One region of the Oerskovia sp. NPDC056781 genome, then DNA from elsewhere that is predicted to be linked to it. Evidence: riboswitches for the same ligand, from Rfam matches in the RefSeq annotation. Region 1 holds a riboswitch; the other holds the start of a gene.
The links. Region 1 has a riboswitch for thiamine pyrophosphate ahead of thiO (glycine oxidase ThiO). Riboswitches for the same ligand answer to the same signal wherever they lie in the genome.
Positions count from the first base shown of each region.

Region 2: another riboswitch for thiamine pyrophosphate. It lies ahead of thiD (bifunctional hydroxymethylpyrimidine kinase/phosphomethylpyrimidine kinase); the one in region 1 lies ahead of thiO (glycine oxidase ThiO).

Region 1 is NZ_JBHUAD010000140.1:3,218-10,351, reverse strand. Features, by position in the region: gene guaA (glutamine-hydrolyzing GMP synthase) at 1-1,472, opposite strand, end outside; gene thiE (thiamine phosphate synthase) at 1,546-2,166, opposite strand; TPP riboswitch at 2,380-2,457, shown strand; gene thiO (glycine oxidase ThiO) at 2,464-3,759, shown strand; gene thiS (sulfur carrier protein ThiS) at 3,756-3,986, shown strand; gene ACFRCR_RS12565 (thiazole synthase) at 4,054-4,863, shown strand; gene moeB (molybdopterin-synthase adenylyltransferase MoeB) at 4,957-6,261, opposite strand; gene ACFRCR_RS12555 (DUF3817 domain-containing protein) at 6,258-6,695, opposite strand; gene ACFRCR_RS12550 (ABC transporter ATP-binding protein) at 6,754-7,134, shown strand, end outside.
Region 2 is NZ_JBHUAD010000052.1:9,857-16,990, reverse strand. Features, by position in the region: gene ACFRCR_RS06920 (quinone oxidoreductase family protein) at 1-309, shown strand, start outside; gene ACFRCR_RS06915 (hypothetical protein) at 306-578, shown strand; gene thiD (bifunctional hydroxymethylpyrimidine kinase/phosphomethylpyrimidine kinase) at 657-2,261, opposite strand; TPP riboswitch at 2,253-2,353, opposite strand; gene ACFRCR_RS06905 (hypothetical protein) at 2,438-2,779, opposite strand; gene pip (prolyl aminopeptidase) at 2,852-3,793, opposite strand; gene ACFRCR_RS06895 (DUF389 domain-containing protein) at 3,866-4,852, shown strand; gene ACFRCR_RS06890 (hypothetical protein) at 4,978-5,343, shown strand; gene ACFRCR_RS06885 (DUF899 family protein) at 5,445-6,227, shown strand; gene ACFRCR_RS06880 (SDR family NAD(P)-dependent oxidoreductase) at 6,250-7,110, opposite strand; gene pheT (phenylalanine--tRNA ligase subunit beta) at 7,103-7,134, opposite strand, start outside.

The sequences.
Region 1 (7,134 bases):
TCGTACGGCAGACGGGTCCAGTCCGCGGTCATGGCGTCCTCCGAGGAGACGGGGCGCAGCACGATCGGGTGACCGTAGGTGCGGCCGTCGCCCTGGACGCCGACCGAGCGGACGTCGGCCAGGAGCACCACGGGGCACTGCCAGATCTCGTCGTCCAGCCCGGCCTTCGTGAGCTCCTCGCGCGCGATCGCGTCGGCCGCGCGCAGGATCTCCAGGCGCTCGGCCGTGACCTCGCCGACGATGCGGATGCCGAGCCCGGGACCGGGGAACGGCTGACGGGCCACGATGACCTCGGGCACGCCGAGCTCGCGGCCCACGGCGCGCACCTCGTCCTTGAACAGGGCCCGCAACGGCTCGACGAGCGAGAACTGCAGGTCGTCGGGCAGGCCGCCCACGTTGTGGTGGCTCTTGATGTTCGCGGTGCCCTCGCCTCCGCCGGACTCGACGACGTCGGGGTACAGCGTGCCCTGCACGAGGAACTTGACCTCGCCACCGTGCTCGCCCGCGTCCGCGACGATGTCGCGCGCTGCCTGCTCGAACGCACGGATGAACTCGCGGCCGATGATCTTGCGCTTCGTCTCGGGGTCCGAGTGGCCCGCGAGCGCCGAGAGGAAGCGCTGCTTCTCGTCCATGACGACGAGCTTGACGCCCGTGGCGGCGACGAAGTCGCGCTCGACCTGCTCGACCTCGCCCGCACGCAGCAGGCCGTGGTCGACGAACACGCACGTGAGCTGGTCGCCCACGGCCTGCTGGACGAGGGCCGCGGCAACGGAGGAGTCGACGCCGCCGGACAGGCCGCAGATGACGCGGGCGTCCCCGACCTGCTCGCGGATGAGCGCGATCTGGTCGGCGATGACGTTGCCCGGCGTCCAGTCACCGGCGAGGCCGGCGCCCTGGTAGAGGAAGTTCTCGAGGGCCTTCTGGCCCAGCGGGGAGTGCTTGACCTCGGGGTGCCACTGCACGCCGTACAGGCGGCGCCCGGTGTCCTCGAACGCTGCGACCGGCGAGCCGGCCGAGGTCGCGAGGACCTCGAAGCCCTCGGGGGCCGCGTGCACGGCGTCGCCGTGGCTCATCCAGGCGGTCTGCTGGTCGGGCGAACCCGCGAGCAGCGCACCGGCCTGGCAGACCTCGACGGCCGTGCCGCCGTACTCGCTGAGGCCGGTCTGCGCGACCGTCCCGCCGAGCGCCTTGGCCATGGCCTGGAAGCCGTAGCAGATGCCCAGGACGGGCACGCCGGCCTCGAACAGCGCGGGGTCCACGAAGGGCGCGCCCTGCGCGTACACGGACGACGGACCGCCGGACAGGATGATCGCTGCCGGGTCCTTGGCGAGCATCTGCTCGACGGTGAAGGTGTGAGGGACGATCTCCGAGTACACCTTGGCCTCACGCACGCGACGCGCGATCAGCTGGGCGTACTGTGCGCCGAAGTCGACGACCAATACGGGCCGGGGGGCTGAGGGGGTGGGTGTCACCACCCCAGGATAGTTGGCTCGGCGCCGATCCCCGGCATCGGTCCACGACGTGCGACGGGGATCACTGCGCGCGTCAGGCGGGCAGTCGCCCGCGCAGCTCGCGTGCGGCCCGCTCGGGGTCGGCGGCGCCCGTGATCGCCCGGACCACGACGATGCGCTCGGCGCCCGCGTCGAGCACCTGGTCGAGCCTGTCGGCGTCGACTCCCCCGATCGCGAACCACGGCGTCGTCGGCCGGGTCGCCGCGACCTGTCGCAGCAGGTCGAGCCCGACGGCGTCGCGCCCCGGCTTCGTGGGCGTCGCCCAGAGGGGGCCGACGCAGAAGTAGTCGACCTCGGGATCAGCCTCTGCCGCCGCGGCCTGTGCGAGCGAGTGCGTCGAGCGCCCCAGGAGCGAGCCCGCGCCGAGGAGCGACCGGACCGCGGGCACGGGCAGGTCGCCCTGGCCCATGTGCACCACGGGAGCCCCGGTCAGCAGCGCGACGTCGGCCCGGTCGTTGACGGCCCACAGCGCCCCGTGCTCGGTCGCTACGCGCGCGACCGTCTCCTGGAGCTCGAGCTCGCGCGCGACGTCGAGCGTCTTGTCCCGGAGCTGGACCACGTCCACCCCGCCCGCGAGCGCCGCGTGCAGGAAGTCCTCGAGGTCGCCGCGCTCCTCGCGCGCGTCGGTGCACAGGTACAGCCGGGCGGCGCGCAGGCGCTCGACGGCGGCCTGGCGGGCCGCGTGCGGGGTGGCGTCGCGGTCGTCGGAGCGGTGGCGGGGCGCGGGGGGCTGTCGGCGCTCGGCGTCGCCGGTCGGGGCGGTGGTCACGGCGCCCAGGATAGGCACGGCCCGCGCGGCGCGCGGCCGTGGTGCACCCCGTGGTCGTGCCGCGGCCCGGCACCGGCCACGTTGTAGGGTGGCCGCGAAGCACGGGAGCCCCGCACGGGGCTGAGAGGGCGAGAGCCGACCGTCGAACCTGATCTGGGTCATGCCAGCGAAGGGAGCGAGCGCATGAGCGCAGCCCTGTCCACCGATCACCCCGCCGTGCCCGCGCGCCCACGAGGGCGCGACGGGGCTACCGGGCGCGCGGCGCCGTCGGGCCTCCCCCACGACCACCTGCCCGACGGCGTCGCGGACGTCCTCGTCGTGGGCGGCGGCATCGTGGGGCTCGCCGCGGCGTGGCGGGCCTCGCGTGCGGGGCGGCGTGTGACGGTCCTGGACCCCGCCCCGGGGGACGGCGCGACGCACGCCGCGGCCGGGATGCTCGCACCCGTGACGGAGGCCGACTTCGGGGAGCAGGCCGCGCTGCGCCTGGGCGCCGACTCCGCGGCGCGATGGTCCGCGTTCGCGGCCGAGCTCGAGGCGGACTCGGGGCTGGGCGTCGGGCTGCGGGCCACGGGCACGCTCACCCTGGCCTACGACGGCGACGACCTGGCGCTCGGGCGGCGCGTGCGTGCGCTGCAGGAGGCATGGGGGCTCGACTCGACCGAGATCACTGTCGCGGCCGCCCGGGAGCGCGAGCCGCTCGTCGGACAGCGCGTCGCTGGGGCGTTCTGGGCCCCGGGCGACCACCAGGTCGACCCGCGGGCCGTGCACCGCGCCCTGACCGCGGCCCTCGCGCAGGACCCGCGCGCCGCCGTCGTGCACCGCCGGGCCGTCCGGCTCCTGCGCTCGCCCGGGCCGGGTGCCCCCGTGACCGGGGCCCTCGACGACGCGGGCGTCGAGCACCGCGGGGGGACCGTGGTGCTCGCGGCCGGGGCGGACTCGGGAAGCCTGCTCGCGGGCGTCCCCGAGGTGTACGCCCCGACCCGTCCGGTGAAGGGGCAGACGCTGCGGCTCGACGCGCCGCCCTGGTTCACGCTCGACCACGTGGTCCGCGGGATCGTGCAAGGGCGTCCGGTGTACGTCGTACCGCGTACGCCCGGCCCCGACGGGCACCGCGAGGTCGTCGTCGGGGCGACGAGCGAGGAGCACCCCGACGACCGGCGTGCGACCGCGGGCGGCGTCTTCGCGCTCCTGCGGGACGCCCGTGCGCTCCTGCCCGGCCTCGACGAGCTCGCCCTGGTCGAGGTCACGCCGCGCGTGCGCCCGGGCACCCCGGACAACCTGCCGCTCCTGGGAACCACGAGCGTGCCCGGCCTGGTCCTCGCGACGGGCCACTACCGCAACGGCGTGCTGCTCGCCCCGGTCACGGGGGCCACGGTCGACGCGCTCCTCGCCGGGGACCCGCTGCCGCCCGCGGTCGCGGCGATCGACCCGATGCGCTTCTCCCCCACCCCTGTCGCGACCTCCCGGAGGACCACATGACCGGCACAGCACTCGTCAACGGCGAGCCCTACCCGCTCGCCACCCCCACGACCGTCGCAGCCCTCGTCGCCACGTTGCTGCCGGAGCTCGTCGGAGACACGGGCACCGTCCCCCGCGGCGTCGCGGTCGCGATCGACGACGCCGTGCTCCCACGCAGCACGTGGACGTCCACGGCACTGCGCGACGGCGACCGCGTCGAGGTCGTCACGGCGGTGCAGGGTGGTTGACACCCCGGACCGCGCGGCCGACGACTCCCTGGTCGTCGCGGGCGTCCCCCTCGGCTCCCGCCTCGTCATGGGCACGGGCGGCGCCGCCAACCTGCTCACCCTGGAGGAGGCGCTCGTCGCGTCCGGGACCGCGCTCACGACCGTCGCGATGCGGCGCGTCGCGCGCGTGCCGCCGCCGGGCGGGGCCGGTTCCGACGGCGGTACGGGCGAGACCGGCATCTGGGGCCTGCTCGATCGCCTCAGCATCCGTGCACTGCCCAACACGGCGGGCTGCTTCTCCGCCAAGGAGGCCGTCCTCACGGCCCACCTGGCCCGCGAGGCCTGCGGCACCGACTGGGTCAAGCTCGAGGTGATCGCCGACGACGTGACGCTGCTGCCCGACCCGATCGGGCTCGTCCACGCCGCCGAGACCCTGGTCCGCGACGGCTTCACCGTCCTGCCGTACACCAACGACGACCCGATCCTCGCGCGCCGCCTCGAGGACGTGGGCTGCGCGGCCGTCATGCCGCTGGGCGCCCCCATCGGCTCGGGGCTCGGCATCCTCAACCCGCGCAACATCGCAGCCATCGCGGCCGCGGCCCGCGTGCCCGTGATCCTGGACGCGGGGATCGGGACCGCCTCGGAGGCCGCGCACGCCCTCGAGCTCGGGTGCGACGGCGTGCTCCTCGCGACGGCCGTGACCCGTGCCGCCGACCCGGTGCGGATGGCCACGGCCATGCGGCTCGCGGTCGAGGCCGGGCGGCTCGCCGCGCTCGCGGGCCGCATCCCGCGCCGCGAGCAGGCGCTCGCGAGCTCCCCGGTCGACGGCATGGTGGGCCGGGCCGGGCTCACGGGGTCCGGCCTGCTGGGCGCCGGCAACCTGGACCTGGCGCTGTGACCGGTTTGACGAGGTAGACCCGTGTGCGCGAGGTAGACCTCCCGAGGGTCTACCTCGGGCGCACGGGTCTACCTCGGCGGACGGGGCCGACGGTCAGTAGGTCGGGCGTCCCGGCTCGACGTCCCGCACCCAGGCCAGGACCCCGCCCTCGACGTTGCGCGCGTCCACGCCCGCGGCCCGCGCAAGGCTCGCGACCCGGTCGGACCGGCCCCCGACCTTGCACAGCACCGCGACCGTCCGGTCACGCGGAAGGTCCGCGAGGGCCGCGGTCGCGCCGGGCCCCGCATAGACCCCGCTGGGCACCACCCGGGCGCCGTCGATCGCCACGATCTGCGTCTCCCACTCCTCGCGCACGTCGAGCAGCAGCAGGTCGTCGTCGGGGTCGGCGAGGCGGTCGGCGAGCTCGCGCGCCGTCAGGCTCGTGGGCGTCGGTCCTGCCGCTCCCGCCACCCGGGCGAGGTCGATGGCGAGGCGACCGTCCGCCGTCGGGCCGGAGAAGAGGCCCGTCCCGGAGGAGAGGCCCGACGGGACCTCGACAGGGCCCACGTCGCCCGCCGGGCTGAACCCGCAGAACGCCTCGTACGCGTGGTCGCCCGCCAGGAGCTCGGTCACGGGGACGCGCTGCGGGTCGGCGCGGATCGTGAGGTGACGCCACGTGAGCTCGAGCGAGTCGTAGACCGCGAGGCGGCCGAGGAGCGTGTTCCCCGCGCCGGTGATCAGCTTGATCGCCTCGGTCGCCATGACCGAGCCGACCGTGCCGCACATGGCACCCAGGACCCCGCCCGTCGCGCAGTCGGGCACGGTGCCGGGCGGTGGCGGCTCGGGGAACACGTCGCGGTAGACCACGCCCTCCCCGACCGCAGGCGCCGACCAGAAGACGCTGACCTGCCCCTGGAAGCGGAAGATCGAGCCCCACACGCACGGGATGCCCGCGATCTCGGCGGCATCGCCCACGAGGTAGCGGGTCGCGAAGTTGTCGGTCCCGTCGAGGACGACGTCATAGCCGTCGAGGACCGTCAGGACGTTGCTCGCGTCGAGCCGGTGCTCGTGCAGGCGGACGCTCACGTGCGGGTTGACCTCCGCGACGGCGTCACGCGCCGACTCCACCTTGGGCCGCCCCACGTCCGAGCCGCCGTGGATCACCTGGCGCTGGAGGTTGGAGACCTCGACGCGGTCGTCGTCGACGATGCCGATCGTCCCGACGCCGGCCGCGGCCAGGTAGAGCAGCGCGGGGCTGCCCAGCCCGCCCGCGCCCACGACCAGGACCCGCGCGGCGCGCAGCCGCTGCTGGCCCTCGACCCCGATCCCCGGCAGGGCCAGGTGCCGCGAGTAGCGGGCCAGCTCCTGCGGGGACAGTGGCTCGGTCGAGGGAGCGACCAGCGGCGGCAGCGAGGTCATCGGGCGTACTGCTCCACGAGGGCGTCGAGCTTGGCCTCGGCCTCGCGGTGAACCTTCTTCTCGAGGATGAAGGACATGACGGGCACGACGCCCGCGAAGACCATGGTCGCCAGGCGGCCCCAGCTCCAGCGCATCTTGGACCACAGGTCCAGGACCGTCACGAGGTAGACCACGTAGACCCAGCCGTGCGCGAACGGGATCCAGCCCACGAAGCGCATCACGCCGTCGACGTCGACGAACGCACCGACGCCGTACTTGACGATCATCTCGACGCACAGGATCAGGAGCATCACACCGGTGATGAGGGCCATCACGCGGTAGCGCTGGAGAGCGCCGCGGGCCTTGCGGACGGCGCGGTCGACGACCTCCTGCGACGGGGCGTCCGCCACGGCGTCGGAGGTCTTCTGCGAGCCGGCGGGGTCGGGCGTGGTCATGGGAAGGTTTCCTTACGCTGAGCGAAAATCCGTGGCCCGGTGTCGGTGGCCACACCTAATGTTAGTGACCGTGCGACCCCTCCCCCTCCCCGACCCGGGCACCCCTCCGCTCACCGGCCCCGGTGCCTTCCTCTGGTGGCTCGCGCGCCGCCAGTGGGGCATCCTCCTGGTCGCCGTCCTCCTCGGCATGGTCACGTTCGGGTGCCAGGCCGTCATGCCCTACGTGCTGGGCCGTGCGCTCGACGAGGGCCTCGACGAGGGCTTCGGCGCGGTCCTGCTCGGCTGGGCCGCGGTCATGCTGGGCATCGGCCTGGTCCAGGTGGGCGCGGCCGCCCTCGGCCACCGCTACGACATCGAGAACTGGCTGCGCTCGGCCTTCACCACCTCCCAGCTCGTGGGCGACACCGTCGCGCGCTCGGGGCACACGATCACCGACGAG
Region 2 (7,134 bases), on a different contig from region 1:
CCGCCGTTCGACCTGCAGCGCCTCAACAAGGGCGGGTCGCTGTTCACGACGCGCCCCAAGCTCGACGACTACACCGCGACGCGCTCCGAGCTCCTCGACCGGGCGAGCGAGGTGTACGCGCTCGTCGCGTCGGGCGACCTCGACGTGCGCGTGGGCGCGACGTTCCCGCTCGCGCGCGCCGCCGACGCACACCGCGCCCTGGAGGGGCGCGCGACGACCGGCAAGGTGCTGCTCGTCCCCGGCACCGGCCTCGACGGAGTCACCGGCGCCGACGCAACCACCGGCCCGACGACGGACCCCGCCCGGTGAGCTGGGACTGGGTCCCGCCACGGCCCGGCGAGGACGAGCCCACCCGCCGCTCCGACCGCCGCCTGCGCCTGGCGGTGACGGTCCTCGTGGTCGTCTTCACGGGCGTGCTCGCGGTGTACTACCTGACCGTCGGGCTCGACCAGATGCGCACGCAGTGCCTGGCCGACCGCCCCGCGGGCGTCTCGACCAGCGAGGTCACCACGACGTGGCGCTGGTGGCCGCCCGGGTACGACTGCGGGTACCCGGACGGCGACGCGCAGAGCGTCTAGCGAGTCCCGCGGCGGGAGGTCAGCCGTCGCCCCGGGTCGAGCCAGGTCCGGGGCGACGGCTCACTCCTCGGTGTGAGGTCAGCGCGCAGCGAGAGGTGGCGCCGGCCAGGTCGGCCGGGTCAGCCCCTGCTCGAAGAACAGGTACTCGTGCATCGAGGACAGCTCGAACGCGCGCAGCATGCGCTTGCGCTCCGCGGGCGAGGCCCAGCGCGCGGCCTCGTCGGCGAACGAGCACGCGGTGCGTGTCGCCTCGGCGAAGGCCGGGTCGCCGTAGAGCGAGATCCACCGTGCGTAGGGGTGACCGTCGAGGGCCCCTGCCTGGCGCACCAGGACGTCGCCGATGTGCGAGTAGAGCCAGTAGCACGGCAGCAGGGCCGCGACCGTCTCCGCGTAGGACCCGTTCGACGCCGCGTGGAGGTGGTTGGTGTAGGCGGCCGTCACGGGAGACGGGTCGACGTTCTCGACCGCCCCGCGGTCCATCCCGGCGTGCTCGCCCAACCAGTCGCGGTGCAGCGCCTGCTCGACCTCGAGCGACTCGACCGCGGCACCGGCGAAGAACTGCCGTGCCTCGGGCGTCGGTGCGAGCTGGCTGGCCCGCGACAGCACGCGCGAGTACTCGGCGAGGTACGCGGCGTCCTGCGCGAGGTAGAAGCCGAAGTCCCCCGCTGAGAGGCTCCCGTCCGCGAGCGCCCGCACGAACCCCATCCGCTCGACGGCCTCGCGCCAGCCCGCGATACGCTCCCAGGCCTCCTCCGAGAACACCCGCTGCCCGAGCGTGGGCAGGTGCGCCAGGTGGTCGACGGGTCCGCGGCCCGTGCCCACCGCGAGCGCTCCCCCGGCCTGCAGCGCGCCGGTCAGCCAGCTCTTGGCGTCGCGCGTCGCACTCTCCCAGCCGTCCCGCCGGGGTCGCAGCGCGGCGACCGCCGCCGACAGCGAGCACCCGGTCCCGTGGGTGTGCACGGTGTCGACGCGGGGCGCCGAGAAGGTCGTGACGTCGTCGGGCCCGCGAGCGCCCACCAGGGCGTCGGGTGACTCCTCCCCGGTGAGGTGACCGCCCTTCAGGAGCACGACGGCGCCGCTCGCCGCGTGCAGGCGCCTCGCCTGGGCGAGGGCGTCGGGCCACGTGGTCGCGGCGGGCTCGCCGACGAGGGCGGCGAGCTCGGGGAGGTTGGGGGTCACGAGGTCGGCGAGCGCGACCAGCTCGCGCACGGCCTGCTCGGCCCCCTCGTCGAGGAGGCGGTGGCCGCTCGTGGCGACCATGACGGGGTCGAGCACGACGAACGGCGGCTGCACGCGCCTCAGCCACGCGGCGATCGCGCGCGCGTTGGGCTCGTCGGCGACCATGCCGATCTTCACGGCGTCGATCACCACGTCGTCCGAGACCGCGTCGAGCTGCTCGGCCAGGAAGTCCGCGCCGGGGACGTGGACCGTACGGACGCCGTGCGTGTTCTGCGCGACCAGGGCGGTCGTGACCGCCATGCCGTACGCGCCGTGCGCCGCGAACGCCTTGAGGTCTGCCTGGATACCGGCTCCCCCGGTCGGGTCCGTGCCGGCGATCGACAGGACGCGGGGGCGGGAGGGCTCGGCCCCCCACGACGCGCCGTGCTCGTTCGCGGCCTGGGCGTCCGCCGCCGGCGTGCGGGCAGGTGCGGGCAGGACAGGTGTGGTGGCAGCAAGCGACATTGCCGACATCCCTTCGCTAGTGCTAGCTAGATCAGGTTCGACGGGTGTGATCTCAGCCCGGCTCGTGGGAGCGGGCACCCCGTGTCTTCGCAGGGAACTCTAGCGGGCGGACGGCACACCCGGGGGCCGCCGTTCGCCAGGCGGCACCAGCACCGGCGACCCGCCCGGCGCCCCGGTCAGGGGGACGCCGGGGTCCCGGTCGGCACCACACTGATCCGCGACGTCGCCACGTGCTCCTCGAGGCACGACACGACACGCTCCAGGTCGGCGCGGGTGGCGTCGGGGACCAGTCCGAACGACGTCCCGACCGGGGGCATGATCGCCGGGGTCAGGGCGAAGGCGACGGCAGGATCCGCCGCGCACTCCGCGTCCCCCTCGGACGGGCCCTCGACGTGGACGGACCACGGCCCCTCGGCGGGCACGGCGACCGGCCCGGCCGCGCCGAGCGCGGCACCGAGCGCGAGCGAGCCGCACGACACGACCAGGACCCCGACGAGCAGTGCGGAACGGCGGGACACGCAGGTCACCTCCGAGGTCGACGTCGACTGCGGGGACAGGCTGAGCCTCACCCTAGCCGAGCGGTGCGGCCGCTAGCCCGCGAACCGGTCCGTCGCCGCGACCAGCGCCTCCGGGAACCCCGGGCCCCCGTGCCCAGCGCCCTCGAGCACCACGAGCTCGCTCCCCGGCCACGCCTGGTGCAGGTGCCACGCGACGTCGAGCGGGCCCGACACGTCCTGACGCCCGTGCACCAGGACCGCCGGGACCCCGCCGAGCCCGCGCACCCCGGCCAGCAGGGCGCCGTCGGGCAGGAAGGCTGCGTGCGCCCAGTAGTGCGTCACCAGGCGCGCGAACCGCAGCCGGAAGGCGGGATCCTCGTAGCGGTCCCAGGGCTCGAACCCGTGCACGAGCGAGACGTGCACGTCCTCCCAGCGGCACCAGGCCGCCGCCGCGCGCTCACGCACCGCACTGTCCGAGGACGCGAGCAGACGGGCGTAGGCCGCCGCGAGGTTGCCGTCGCGCTCCGCCACCGGCACCTCGGCCACGAACCGGTCCCACTCCTCGGGGAAGAGGCGCCCCATGTCGCGCGTGATCCACTCGACCTCTCGGGCCGTGGTGCTCGTGACCGCGCCCAGGACCACCTCGGTGACGCGCTCGGGGTGTGCCACCGCGTACGCGAGCCCGAGCGTCGCACCCCACGAGGTCCCCAGGACCAGCCACGCGTCGATGCCCAGGTGCTCACGCAGCTGCTCGACGTCCGCGACCAGGTGGGCAGTGGTGTTGCTCGACAGGTCGACGTCGTCGCCGTTCGCGAGCGGCCGGCTCCGACCGCAGCCCCGCTGGTCGAGGAGGACCACGCGGTACCGCTCGGGGTCGAACGGCCGCGACGACCCGGGGGTGCACCCGGACCCCGGCCCACCGTGCAGGACGACCGCGGGCTTGCCGTCCGGGTTGCCCCGCGCCTCCCACCAGATCTCGTGGCCGTCGCCGACGTCGAGGAAGCCCTGGGCATGGGGTGGGGTCACGGCGTACATGTCCGGCAGCGTACCGAGCGCGAGCAGCGACCCCCTGTGATGCTGGGGGCACGAACAGCACCAGGAGGCAGCATGCGCATCACGACGGCCGACGTCCAGCGGATGACCACCGCGCTGTTCATCTCCGAGGGGCCGACGGCGCGGTCCCGGCAGGCCACGTTCTGGACCCTGCTGATCCTCGCGGCCGTCATCGCGTCGGCGGGCGTCGCGGCCGACAGCACGGCCACCGTGATCGGCGCCATGATCGTCGCTCCCCTCATGACACCCATCGTCGGGACGGCGCTCGCGATCGTCCTCAACGACCACCGGAACCTGACCTCGTCGGCGCTCCTCGTCGGCGCGGGCGCGGCCGGGGTGGTCGCGACCGGCTACCTCGTGGGCCTGTTCGTCCCGATCGAGATCGTCGCGGCGACCAACAGCCAGGTCGCAGGCCGTGTCACCCCGCAGCTCATCGACCTGCTCGCGGCGCTCGCGACCGGGGCCGTCGGGGCGTTCGCCCTGGTCCGCGCCGACGTGTCGGACGCGCTGCCCGGCGTCGCGATCGCGATCTCGCTCGTCCCGCCGCTCGCGGTCGTCGGCCTCACGCTCGAGTCGGGCGCCCCGGACCAGGCCCTGGGAGCTCTCCTGCTGTTCGCGACCAACGTCGCCGCGATCATCGCGACCGGCACGCTCGTCTTCCTGCTGTTCCAGGTCCGCACGGCCGCAGGCGAGGCAGAGAGGTACGTGGGGCCGCTGCGCGGCGCGAGCCTCGTGACGGTCGCGGCCGCGCTGCTCGTCGTGGCGGTACCGCTCAGCGCGATCAGCCAGCACGTCCTGCGGCAGAACGCCGACAAGATCGCCGCCGCACCCGTCGCCGAGGCGTGGGCCGAGCAGGAGCAGTGGACGATCACCGGGATCGCCTTCAGCGGGTCCGTCCTGAGGATCGAGGCGATCGGCCCTGCCCCCGAGGCCGACCCCGGCACCCTGCGCACGGCCCTCGACGAGGCGGGGCTCGCGGACGTCGACGTCGACGTCACGCTCGTCATCGGCGGGACGCGACGGCTGCCGGCGTCCGGATGACCGCGGTCGAGGCGAGGCTGTCGTCGCGGCGCCGCCGACGGCCGGGGCGGGCCTCCGGTTGAGCCGGGGCGTCCCACGGCGGATGCTGGGGGCGACCGTCCGGTCCAGCCACGAGGAGGTCGGCCATGCACCCGACGCACGACGTCTCGCCCCACGACACCGCACGCACCACGCTCACGTCCTCGCGAGCCCGACGCATCGTCCTCGCCACGGCCCTGGTCGTCGGGGCGCTCGCGCTCGCGGCCTGCGCCCCGGGTCCCAATCCCGACGTCGGCACGCCCACCGCGGACGGCAGCCCGGCCGGGTTCTGGCTCGGCCTGTGGCAGGGCATCATCGTGCCCGTGACCTTCGTGGTCTCGTTGTTCACCGACACGGTGAACATCTACGAGGTGCACAACAACGGGAACTGGTACGACTTCGGCTTCGTGCTCGGCCTGGGGCTGTTCGTGGGCGGCCCGTTCGGCGCCTCGCGGGGGCGCCGCAACCACTGACGGCCCGCCACCGACGATGAGTTCCGGCCCGGTCCCGAGTCTGCCCTCGTGACCGCAGGAGCGCGCCGTGCGTCCCTGCCCGAGCCCGCACGGAGGACACCATGACGACCCCGCCCGAGGACGCGACCACGCCCCTGTCCGGCCGGCCCCCCGTCGTCGACCTGGCCACCTGGGAAGCCACCCGGGACGAGCTCCTGGTCCGCGAGAAGGCGCACACGCACGAGGGCGACGCCATCGCGGCCGCCCGACGGCAGCTGCCCATGGTGAGGATCGACGGCACCGTGGAGGTCGTCGGTCCCGACGGCCCCGTCCCGTTCCTGGACCTCTTCGAGGGCCGCGACGAGCTCGTGATCTACCAGCACATGTGGCACGACGGCGCGCCGCACCAGGGGCAGTGCGAGGGCTGCACCTGGACGGCGTGGCACCTGAAGGACGCCGTGTACCTCAACGCGCGCGGCGTCTCGTTCGCCCTCGTGACGACCGGGGCGTGGGACGAGGTCGCCCCGTACGTCGAGTTCATGGGCTACACCCAGCCCTGGTACTCGGTGCGCGAGCTCGACGCGCCCGTCGGTGGCGAGATGGGGTACCTCTCGTGCTTCCTGCGCGACGGCGACGACGTGTTCCTCACCTACCGCACGACGGGCCGGGGCACCGAGCCGACCAACCCGGCGTTCGCCCTGCTCGACATGACGCCCTACGGCCGCGGCGAGGCCTGGGAGATCGACCCCGAGGGCTGGCCCGTGGGCCGGGACCCGGGCTGGTTCTGGCGGTCGGACGCGGACGGGGTCACTGGCTGGGGCGAGACCACGCGTCCCGTGCCGCAGTGGACCCGGCCGGGGGCCACCGCCGTGGAGACCCTCGGCCGGCACGGCCACCACCACTGACCGCAGGTCAGCACGGACGGGGTCAGCGCGCCGGGAGCGCTCCCGGCATGGGGTCGTCGTCGCCGAAGCGCGTCACGCGCAGCCGGCGCGCCTCGGGCCCCGGCACGGCCTCCGCGTCCGCGGACCCGGCCACGGCGGCGGCTCGCAGCGACGCGGGCGAGTCGTGCGTGACCCGGACGAAGGTCCCCGACCACGCGTCGAGGTCGCCGGCCGCGATCGCGACGATCATCTCGACCGTGCGCTCCACGGGGGTCCACTCGGTGCGCCCCACGTGCATGTCCATCGACGCGGTCAGGTCGGTCTGCACCACGCCGGGCGCGACCTCGAACGTCCGTAGCCCCCGGGCGTGGCCCGACAGGTGCAGGTTCGACCCGATGCGCAGCAGCGCGGTCTTGCTCGCGTTGTACGCGGTCGCGCCGTCCATGTCGTGCGACCCCGCACCCGAGTTCAGGTCGACGACCCGTCCCCCGCCCCGCGCGAGCATCCCGGGGACGAGCGCGCGCGCGAGCAGGAACGGCCCGCGCACGTTGGTCTCCATGACCGACCACCACTCGTCCCGATCGGCCTCCCACAGCGGGACCTCGGCGTCGATGCGCCCGGCGTTGTTGACCAGGAGATCGATCCCGCCCAGCTCCGCCTCGGCGCGCGCGACGGCCGCGTCCACGGCGGCAGGATCGCCCACGTCCGCGACCAGGCCCACGGAGCGGCGACCCAGCGCGCGGACCTGCGCGACGACGTCGTCCACGCGGGACGCGTCCCGACCCAGGACCGCGACGTCGAGCCCCGCACCGGCGAGCCCCAGCACGACAGCGCGGCCGATCCCACGCGCACCGCCCGTCACGAGGGCGGTGCGCGCGGGGGCCACGGTGGTGACGTCAGCCACGAAGCTCGGCTCCGACCTTCTCGT